Regions from separate parts of the Intrasporangium calvum DSM 43043 genome, predicted to be linked through region 1. Evidence: predicted binding sites of a transcription regulator. Region 1 holds the regulator's gene; the other holds the start of a gene.

The links. The regulator LexA, encoded in region 1, represses DNA repair genes until DNA is damaged. The targets are predictions, from matches to a motif close to TCGAACANNTGTTCGA.
Region 2: the regulator LexA is predicted to act here: its motif matches at 1,644-1,659, upstream of INTCA_RS10790 (alpha-ketoglutarate-dependent dioxygenase AlkB).

Annotation. Positions count from the first base shown of each region.
Region 1 is NC_014830.1:1,601,066-1,605,656, forward strand. It holds gene INTCA_RS07270 (hypothetical protein) at 1-1,009, opposite strand, end outside; gene lexA (transcriptional repressor LexA) at 1,133-1,876, opposite strand; gene INTCA_RS07280 (LysM peptidoglycan-binding domain-containing protein) at 2,093-2,461, shown strand; gene INTCA_RS07285 (hypothetical protein) at 2,748-3,047, shown strand; gene INTCA_RS07290 (alpha/beta hydrolase) at 3,044-4,591, shown strand, end outside.
Region 2 is NC_014830.1:2,374,554-2,379,144, reverse strand. It holds gene INTCA_RS10800 (NADPH-dependent FMN reductase) at 1-43, shown strand, start outside; gene INTCA_RS10795 (maleylpyruvate isomerase family mycothiol-dependent enzyme) at 123-959, opposite strand; gene INTCA_RS10790 (alpha-ketoglutarate-dependent dioxygenase AlkB) at 971-1,621, opposite strand; gene recO (DNA repair protein RecO) at 1,730-2,458, shown strand; gene INTCA_RS10780 (isoprenyl transferase) at 2,489-3,262, shown strand; gene INTCA_RS10775 (Fur family transcriptional regulator) at 3,286-3,690, opposite strand; gene INTCA_RS10770 (metal ABC transporter permease) at 3,687-4,591, opposite strand, start outside.

The sequences.
Region 1 (4,591 bases):
AGGGAATGATCTCGACGACATCGGCGGCTCCTTCGGCAGCGACCTTGTCCTTACGGGTCGGGTAGTCCCAGAGCTCGGCTGTCTGCAGACCCCAGAAGACCAGGAAACTGAGGATGACCACGACCTCGAGGATGAGGATGACGTAGTTCCCGGTCAGGCCCATCAGGTGAAGGACGACCGTCACGCCGATCAGGGCCACCATGACGGCTGCGACCAGGCTGTACCGGTTGACCCAAGCGCGTGGCCCCTGCTCAGGCTCCCGCCCCCCTGGTGGAGTCGGTGCGGACCGGAGCTCATCGGACTGCTGCTCAGCCCGGCTGAGGCCACGAGCGTTGGCGATCATCACGCCGATGACACCCAGCACCATGGTGATCGCGGCGACCCCGTGGCTCACGTCCTTGAAGGTGTCCGGCCAGAAGAGGAAGAGACCGAGCTCGACAGCGAGGATCACCAGACAGATCCATGATGCGCGCCGTGCCCACTGAGCCACGTGACCGTTGAGCGGCGTGGGAGCCTCGTCGGCGGGCTGCATCGGGAGCTCGAGATCCTTCTGGGTGCTCGTGGCGCGCCGACGGTCCCGGCGGACGAGCAGCCACTTGGCGAGCACGGCCAGCGCCGTGGCGATGAGGAGCGTGGTGATGTTGTTGCGCACGGCAGCGGCGGTGAGATCGAGGTTCTGCACGGGGTACTTGGAGCCGCACCCGGTGTCGACGACGGTCGGGACGAGCGCGACGACGAAGGCCATGAAGCCTGAGAAGTCGAGCAACACGTCCTCGAGCGGGTCGTTGCCCTTGTAGACGATGAGGCACGCCCCGACAGCGAACAGCCCGCCGATGAAGGCACCTCGCGCCGGGGTGTGGTAATACGCGCTGATCGAACCGAGGAGGCACGGCTCGCCGCGGAAGGTCTCCAGCCCCACCGCGATGAGCAGCGTCAGCAGCAGCGGGATCGTCGCCAACCGCAGGTAGCGATACGTGTTCAGCACGGCGGCCTCGTGCGACTGCCTCATGACTGCCCTCCCGAGTGTGCAGGCCTGGTGACGGTCAGAGTCTGGCGTGGCTCGACGTGATACGCACCCCGAGCGGGACCGGGCCGGTGTACGGGACTGAGCTCAGCGGCATACGGACTGGGCTCAGACCCGGCGCAGGACCGCGGTGACCTTCCCGAGAACGGTGGCGTGGTCTCCGTCGATGGGGGAGAACTCGGGGTTGTGCGGCAACAGCCACACGTGGCCGTCCTTGCGCTTGAACGTCTTCACGGTGGCCTCGCTGTCGAGCAGCGCCGCGACGATGTCGCCGTTCTCGGCGGTCGGCTGCTGGCGCACGACGACCCAGTCGCCGTCGCAGATGGCCGCCTCGATCATCGAGTCGCCGACGACCTTCAGAAGGAAGAGGTTGCCCTCGCCGACGATCTGCCTCGGCAGGGGGAAGACGTCCTCGACGACCTCCTCAGCGAGGATCGGCACGCCCGCAGCGATCTGGCCGAGGACCGGGACGTAGGCGGCGGCCGGCCTGGCATCGCCCGAGTCGGTCTCGGTGTCGTACTGGGCGCCGGACCCGGACTCGACGCCGGATGTCCCTCGGCGACGGCCCGAGGATGCCGGACCCGCGTCGGGAGAGACGATCTCGAGCGCGCGCGGCCGGTTGGGGTCGCGCCGCAGGTAGCCCTTCGCGACGAGGGCGTTGAGCTGGTGGGAGACGCTCGAGGGGCTCGACAGCCCGACGGCATCGCCGATCTCCCGCATGCTGGGCGGGTAGCCGCGGCGGTCGACCGAGTTGCGGATCACCTCGAGCACCCGACGCTGACGGACGGTCAGCCGGTCTCCCTTGTCCCGGTCGGGAAGCTCGGTCACGCCCATGGTGATCCCCTTCGTCATGCTCACGCGGCTGCTTGGTGGCGACTCGTCTCAGGCTGTCACAACAGGCACTGTCGGTGGTGACTGGTGTGCTTCCTGTTGTGGATGAAGCCTAGGGGGCTTCGAACACAGTTGCCAAACATTTGTTCGACGTGTCGCTCGACAATCTTCGGGGTGACGTGTTAGAAATTCGTACAGGCGTTCTATCGAACACCCGTTCGCAGTGAGGGAGGCACCATGGCCGCACAGGTTCTCGAATTCCTGGTTCCGGTCGAGCCAGCACCGGTGGCACGGCCGCGACTCGTGCTCGTGCCGCCCGTGACCGAGCCCACCTACCGGCTGACTCGACGGGGTCGGGTGGTCGTCGCCTTCTTCGTCGCACTGCTCGTCGCCGCGCTCGGCCTGGCCCTCGCGGGGCAGCTGGCGTCGGCGTCCGGACAGCCCGAGTCGGTCACCGTCGAGGCCGGGCAGACATTGTCCGAGATCGCCCTCCGAGAGCTTCCGCAGCTGCCGATCGCAGCCGGCGTCGTCGAGCTCCAGCTGGCCAACAACCTCTCCACCTCCTACGTCCATGCTGGGCAGACGCTCGTCATCCCTGAGCTCTGAAACAGCCCTCGGGCCGTATGCCGCTCAGCTGGCTCCTGTTTGCGCGCTGAGTGCTGCTTGGCTCCCCTGATCGGCCGCGTTGGCTCCACCTTCAGCGGCTGGTGCACCGGCGCTTCGACCCCGCCGGGGCACCCGGAGCGCCGCACCCTCGCCGTGACCGGCGTCGGTGCGGCGTTCTCGTGTCTGGCACCGGGTGGCGGGTGGGGGGCGGCCTGTGGACAAGACCTCCGGCGGAATCGGCGCTTTTTCCTAGCCTCGTCGGGATGGGGCTGGGAGGAGTCTGCAGATGAGATTTGAGGTGGAGCCCGACGCGCTCGTGCGCGACTCGGGCAGGTTCGGCGAGGCTGTCCGGGCGTTGGACGGCGTGGACGTCGGGAGTGCCGTGGCACCGGTGGCCCAGGCCTTTCCTGGGGGTCTGACCGCTGCGGCGATCCGGGAGCTCGGCGTGGCGTGGGGTGACCGGCTGCTGCGCGCCCGGCTCGGCCTCGCGAGGGTCGGGATGGACCTCGCGGCAGCGGGGGAGTCCTACGCCGTCGTCGAGCAGGTGGCGCGCCGCGCCGTCAGCGGGTCCGGTGAGCTTCCGTGACCCGGCAGCTCGGCGTCCGGGACATCAGGGCCTTTCGGCCCGCACTGGTCCTCGAGGTGGTCCACCGGCTCGAGATCCAACGGCGACGTGTCATGGGGGCTGCCGACGCGGCTCTGCGTGCCCGGGCCGCGGGACGCGAGTGGCGGGGGCGGGCGGCGACGTCGGCGAGCCAGGCCCAGTCGGGGGCGGTGGCACTGTTGGGTGACGTGTCGGCCCGCATGGGGGTCACGGCGTCGGTGCTTCGCGGTCTCGCGGCGCGGATGGAGGCCTGCCTCGAGCTGGTCCACCGAGCAGAGCGGATCGCACGGGACCGAGGTGCGTGGACGGACGCGGACGGCCTCGTCCAGGTGCCCCACCGCTTCCCCACGGGCGACCCGACGATGGACGCCCATGTGGGGCGGCTGGACGCCCTGATGGTGAACGAGGTCGGGCGCTGCCTCGGCGAGGCGGTTCGGGTCGCTGCGGAGACGGATGTCGAGGTGCAGCGCCGTCTGCGCGGGGCGGTGGCCGATCCGGTGGCGCCGGCGGTCCCCGACGAGCTCGGCGTGGTGCCGCCACCGCCCGAGGGTGGGGTGGGGCGGCCGGATGGCGCGTTCGCCAACGCGGCGTGGTGGCGCAGCCTCACCGTGAGCGAGCGGCGGCGGGCCATCACCCAGCACCCGGACTGGGTCGGCCCCCGGGACGGGATCCCCGCCTGGGACCGCCACCAGGCCAACCTGATCCTGCTTGCCCGCCTCCGCGGGCCGGCGAGGGAGGCGCTCCGACGCGCCGGTTCGATCCCCCAGCGCACCGCGATACCCACCTGGGAGCGCGCGAAGTCGATCGAGGCCATCGACGCACTCCTGGCCAAGCGCGACGGGGTGACGAGGCAGCTGCTCCTCATCGACGTCTCCGGGCTGGTGGTCCGGGCCATCACCACCGTCGGAGACATCGACCGCGCCGGGCACGTCGCGACCTATGTGGGGGGGTTCTCGACGCGACCGGAGCGGGACCTGCGGGACTACGACGACCGGTTCGTCGGGATGCGGCGACTGGCGCTGACCCAGACGCGCGAGGAGGGTGACGACGGCGACGTCGCCATCGCCATCTGGTTGGGCTACCCCGCTCCCCAAGGACGTGACGGGGGATTCTCCAGCCGGTCGGTCCTGCGCGACGACACGGCGCGGGCCTGGGCCGACGACCTGGCCTCGTTCACCAACGGCATCGACGCGAGCCGGGATGCACCCGCGCACCAAGCGCTCTGGGCTCATTCCTACGGGTCGGTCGTGACCGGTTTCGCCCTGCAGCAGGTGATGCGGATGGACGACGTCGCGCTCTTCGGCTCGCCCGGGACGTCGCTCGGCTCCGTGGCGCAGGCCGGCCTCAAGCCAGGGGCCTTGAACGTCCTCGCCGCGCCGACTGATCCCGTGCCGATGACCGACTGGCACGGTCTGGACCCACGCGAGATTCCAGGTGTTGCGGCCCTCGGCGCCACTGCGGCCCTGAAGCCCGGCGCGACCAACGTGGTCCTCCGGGAGTCGTTCCTGCACGGCGACTACCTCGAC
Region 2 (4,591 bases), 770 kb from region 1:
AGTCCGCGCCGGCCAGTTCGCTGCCGCCGTCGCCGTCGCCTGACCTGCCGACGCCGTCGCCTGACCCCCTCACACCTGTCGTCGAGCCACGGGCTGATGCGCCGCCCGTGGCTCGACGGCCGTCACGTCACGGCCGAGCCGACCACCTCGTCGACCAGGGCCAGTGCGGCGGGATCGCCGCTACGGGTGATCTCCCCGTGAGGGGGCCGGTTCCACAGCCAGCAGTCGAGGTCGCCGGCCGTCCCGGCCACCTCGGCGGCCGAGGCGTCGTCCGGACCGTCAGCGACCGCCAGCCGGCGCTCGTCCCACCGGTCCCCGTCCGGGTCCACCCCGGTCACGTGGACCGGTGTGACGGTCCAGGTGTGGAAGCCGTCGACGACGGCGAGGGTGACGCTCGGGCCCAGCGGTCGGGACTCCAGGGCGTACTCGACCGGGAAGCCACGCATGACGCGGAGCGCCTCGTCGACGCCGTCCGCCGCCAGACGACAGTCGACCGGGCCGCGCTCTGAACCCACCGTGAGCTCGGCGTCGATCCGGTGGATGAGGGCCTCGTGCGCCTGCCGGCGGCTGATGTAGCCGGCCGAGTGGTCGAGGTGCCACATCCACAGCTCGGTGGAGGGGTCGTGCGCGGCCAGGGCCCGTTGCAGCCGCTCGGTCGACTGGTCGAAGTGGGCGAGCAGCGCCGACCGCTCGGCAGGTCGGGCGGGGCGTCGCGCCTCGAGGCCTCGGACCTCGGCGTGGCTCGTCAAGCCGCGCTCGGCGATCTCGCCCCAGAACCACTGGACGTCGGCCAGGTGCCACAGCAGGTCGTCGGCCCGCCACTCCTCGCACGTCGGGACATGCTCGCTGCCCGCGGCTCCGGCGAGCAGCTCACGGAAGCGGGCCGACTCCTCCCTCAGATGCTCGAGGTAGGGGACGGCGGGGGCCGCGCCTTCGGCCGGGAGCGAGCTCAGCGGCATACGGAATGCTCCTAACGAACACCTGCGACTCGGAACTGCACGGAGATGCGCGGCCCGACCGGCTCGGACGTCTTGGGGATCGCGTGGTCCCACGTCCGCTGGCACGACCCGCCCATGACCACGAGGTCACCATGCGCGAGCGGCAGACGCAATGCCTTCTGGAGCGAGCCGGGGATGCGGCCCCCGTTCCGCGGCCGGAGGGCCAGGGTCCGGGCGGAGCCGAGCGAGAGGATCGCGACGATGGTGTCGACGTCGTTGGACCGCCCGATCCGGTCGCCGTGCCACGCCACGCTGTCGCGACCGTCCCGGTAGAGGCACATCCCGGCCGTGACGAACGGCTCGCCCAGCTCGGCCTCGTAGTGGACGCTGAGGGCGTCCCGGGCCGTGTCGAGGAGCGGGTGGGGGAGCGGCTCGCCGGCGGCGTAGAACCTGGTCAGGCGCGGCACGTCGACGACCGAGTCGTACATCGTCCGGCGCTCGGCCCGCCACGGCACCGAGCGCACCAACAGGGCGAACAGCTCATCTCCCGCGGCGAGCCAGCCGGGCCGGACGTCGACCCAGGCGCCGGCGCCGAGCTCGGTGCGGTGGAGACCGGCTGCCAGCCGGCCCAGCGACATCTCGTCAGCGAGGTCGAGCAGGGAGCCCTGGAGCATGAGGTCCATCACCCCACTGTAACCCACCATCTCGAACGAGTGTTCGAGACGCTTCGAGTTCACGGCCGACCGGCGAGGCTGCTTCGGGAGCGGAGCGGATCGCGAGACAATGAGGCCATGCCCCTCTATCGTGACGAGGCGATCGTCCTGCGCACCCACAAGCTGGGCGAGGCCGACCGCATCATCACGATGCTGACGCGCACCCGCGGCCGCGTTCGGGCCGTCGCCAAGGGCGTGCGCCGCACGAAGTCGCGGTTCGGCTCCCGGCTCGAGCCCGGGATGGTCGTCGACGTGCAGTGCTACGAGGGCCGCAACCTCGACACGGTGACCCAGGTCGAGACGCTGGCCTCCTACGGCGACGTCATCGCGCGGGACTACGCCGCCTGGACGGCTGCCTCCGCGATGCTCGAGACCTCGATCCAGCTCACCGAGGAGCACGAGCCGCAGGCCCAGCAGTACCTCCTGCTGGCGGGCGCCCTCCGCGCTCTCTCCGAGCGCGTCCACGACCCCTCCCTCGTCCTCGATGCCTTCCTGTTGCGCTCCCTCGCCGTCGCCGGGTGGGCGCCGAGCTTCCACGACTGCGCGCGCTGCGGCGCCGAGGGACCCCAACGCGCGTTCAACGTCCAGGCCGGCGGGGCGGTGTGCCCTCTCTGCCGGCCGCCCGGCTCGAGCGCGCCGGCCCCGGAGACCTTTGCCCTCCTGGCCGCGCTCCTGTCCGGCGACTGGGACGTGGCCGACGCCAGCGACGACCGGCAGCGCCGGCAGGGCAGTGGTCTCGTCGCAGCCTTCCTGCAGTGGCACCTGGAGCGTGGCGTGAGATCGTTGCGCCTCGTCGAGCGAGCCTGAGCGACAGATCAACCGATCGACCGGAGAACCATGACCCAGCCCTTCCCGCACCCATCGGGGGCGCGGCCGCCGTCGATCCCGGCCGCCGCCCTGCCGAAGCACGTCGCCATCGTCATGGACGGCAACGGCCGGTGGGCCAACGCCCGCGGCCTGCCCCGGACCAAGGGCCACGAGGCGGGCGAGGCCTCCCTCCTGGACGTGGTGGCCGGGGCCATCGAGGTCGGGGTGACGCACCTGTCCGCGTACGCCTTCTCGACGGAGAACTGGCGCCGCTCGCCGGACGAGGTGCGCTTCCTCATGGGCTTCAACCGTGACGTGATCCGGCGCCGGAGGGACCAGCTGCACGAATGGGGCGTCCGGATGCGGTGGGTGGGCCGGTCACCGCGGCTGTGGCGGTCGGTCATCAAGGAGCTCGAGGTCGCCCAGGAGCTGACCAAGGACAACACCGGTCTCACCCTCTACTTCTGCGTCAACTACGGCGGCCGCGCCGAGCTGGCCGACGCCGTCCGACGGATCGCCGAGGACGCGCGAGCCGGCCGGCTGCGGCCGAGCTCGGTCGACGAACGGACCATCACGCGCTATCTCGACGAGCCGAGCATGCCTGACGTCGACCTGTTCGTCCGCTCGTCGGGGGAGCAGCGGACGAGCAACTTCCTGCTGTGGCAGTCGGCCTACGCCGAGATGGTGTTCCAGAACCGGCTGTGGCCGGACTACGACCGCCGGGACCTGTGGGCGGCGATCGAGGAGTACGTCGCCCGGGACCGCCGCTACGGTGGTGCGGTGGACCAGCCGTCCCTGAGCTGACGCGGAGCTGACGCCGGCCGCGATCAGGAGGCCCCCGGGCGGCCGCAGTCGTCGCAGGTGCCGAAGATCTCGAGCGTGTGGGTCACGTCGCTGAACCCGTGCTGGGCGGCGACGCGGTCGGTCCACTGCTCGACCGCGGGGCCCTCGACCTCGACGGTCCGCCCGCACTCCCGGCAGACGAGGTGGTGGTGGTGATGGGTCGAGCAGGCCCGGTAGACGGCCTCGCCCTCGTCGGTCCGCAGGACGTCCACGGTGCCGGCCTCGACCATGGCCTGCAGCGCGCGGTAGACGGTCGCGAGGCCGACCCCCTCACCCGCGTCGCGCAGGCGGGCATGGACGGTCTGCGCCGACGTGAAGTCGTTGCACTTCTCGAGCAGCTCGGCCACGGCGGCCTGCTGGCGGGTCATCCGGCGCGGGGTGGTCGTCACGGGGTGACCTCCTCGGTCGTCTGCTCGGCGGGGGCCACCTCGCCGTGCTCGTCGTAGTGCCCGTGGTGCGGGGCGTGGAGGTGGCCGTCATGGACGTAGTCGACGTGGTCCTCGTGCGGAACGGACGCATGGCCGCAGCCGGGGCCGTGCTCGTGGTCGTGGCCCTCTGCCCGGTCGTGGCGGTTGCCGCGCACCCGCTGGACGACGCTCGTCGAGATCGAGATGAGGAGGAACAGCCCGATGGCCACGAGCACGATCGTCCCCCCGGACGGCGTGTTGAGCGGGTAGGAGGCGACCACGCCACCGACCGCGGAGACGAGCCCCAGGGCGATCGCCCAGCGCACCCCGGAGCTGAAGCTGCGGGCGAACAGCTGGGCCGCCGCGTTCGGCACGATCATCAGGGCGCTGATGAGGAGCAGCCCGACGATCCGCATGGCGATGACCACCGTCGTTGCGGTCAGCACGGCGAGCACGATGTTGAGGGTCAGGACGGGCAGGCCCACGGCCCGCGCGTACTCCTCGTCGTTGGCGACCGCGAAGAGCCGCGGCCGCAGGACCCAGGTGGTGACGGCGATGACGACGGCGAGCACGGCGAAGATGACCAGGTCGTCCTGGCGAACCGTGAGGATCGAGCCGAAGAGGTACTTCATGAGGTTGGCCGGGGTGCCGTCCGGGGCCTTGCTGATGATGACGACGCCGGCGGCGATCCCCCCGTAGAAGATGATCGCGAGCGCCTGGTCGCCACTCGTGCGTCCCCGCGCGCGCAGGATCTCGATGACGACGGCGGCGATCACGGCCGCGACGAGCGCGGTGAGGACCGGGCTCCGGTGGGTGAGGACTCCGATGGCGACCCCGGCGAGCGCGACGTGGCCCATGCCGTCACCGATGAGGGACATCCGTC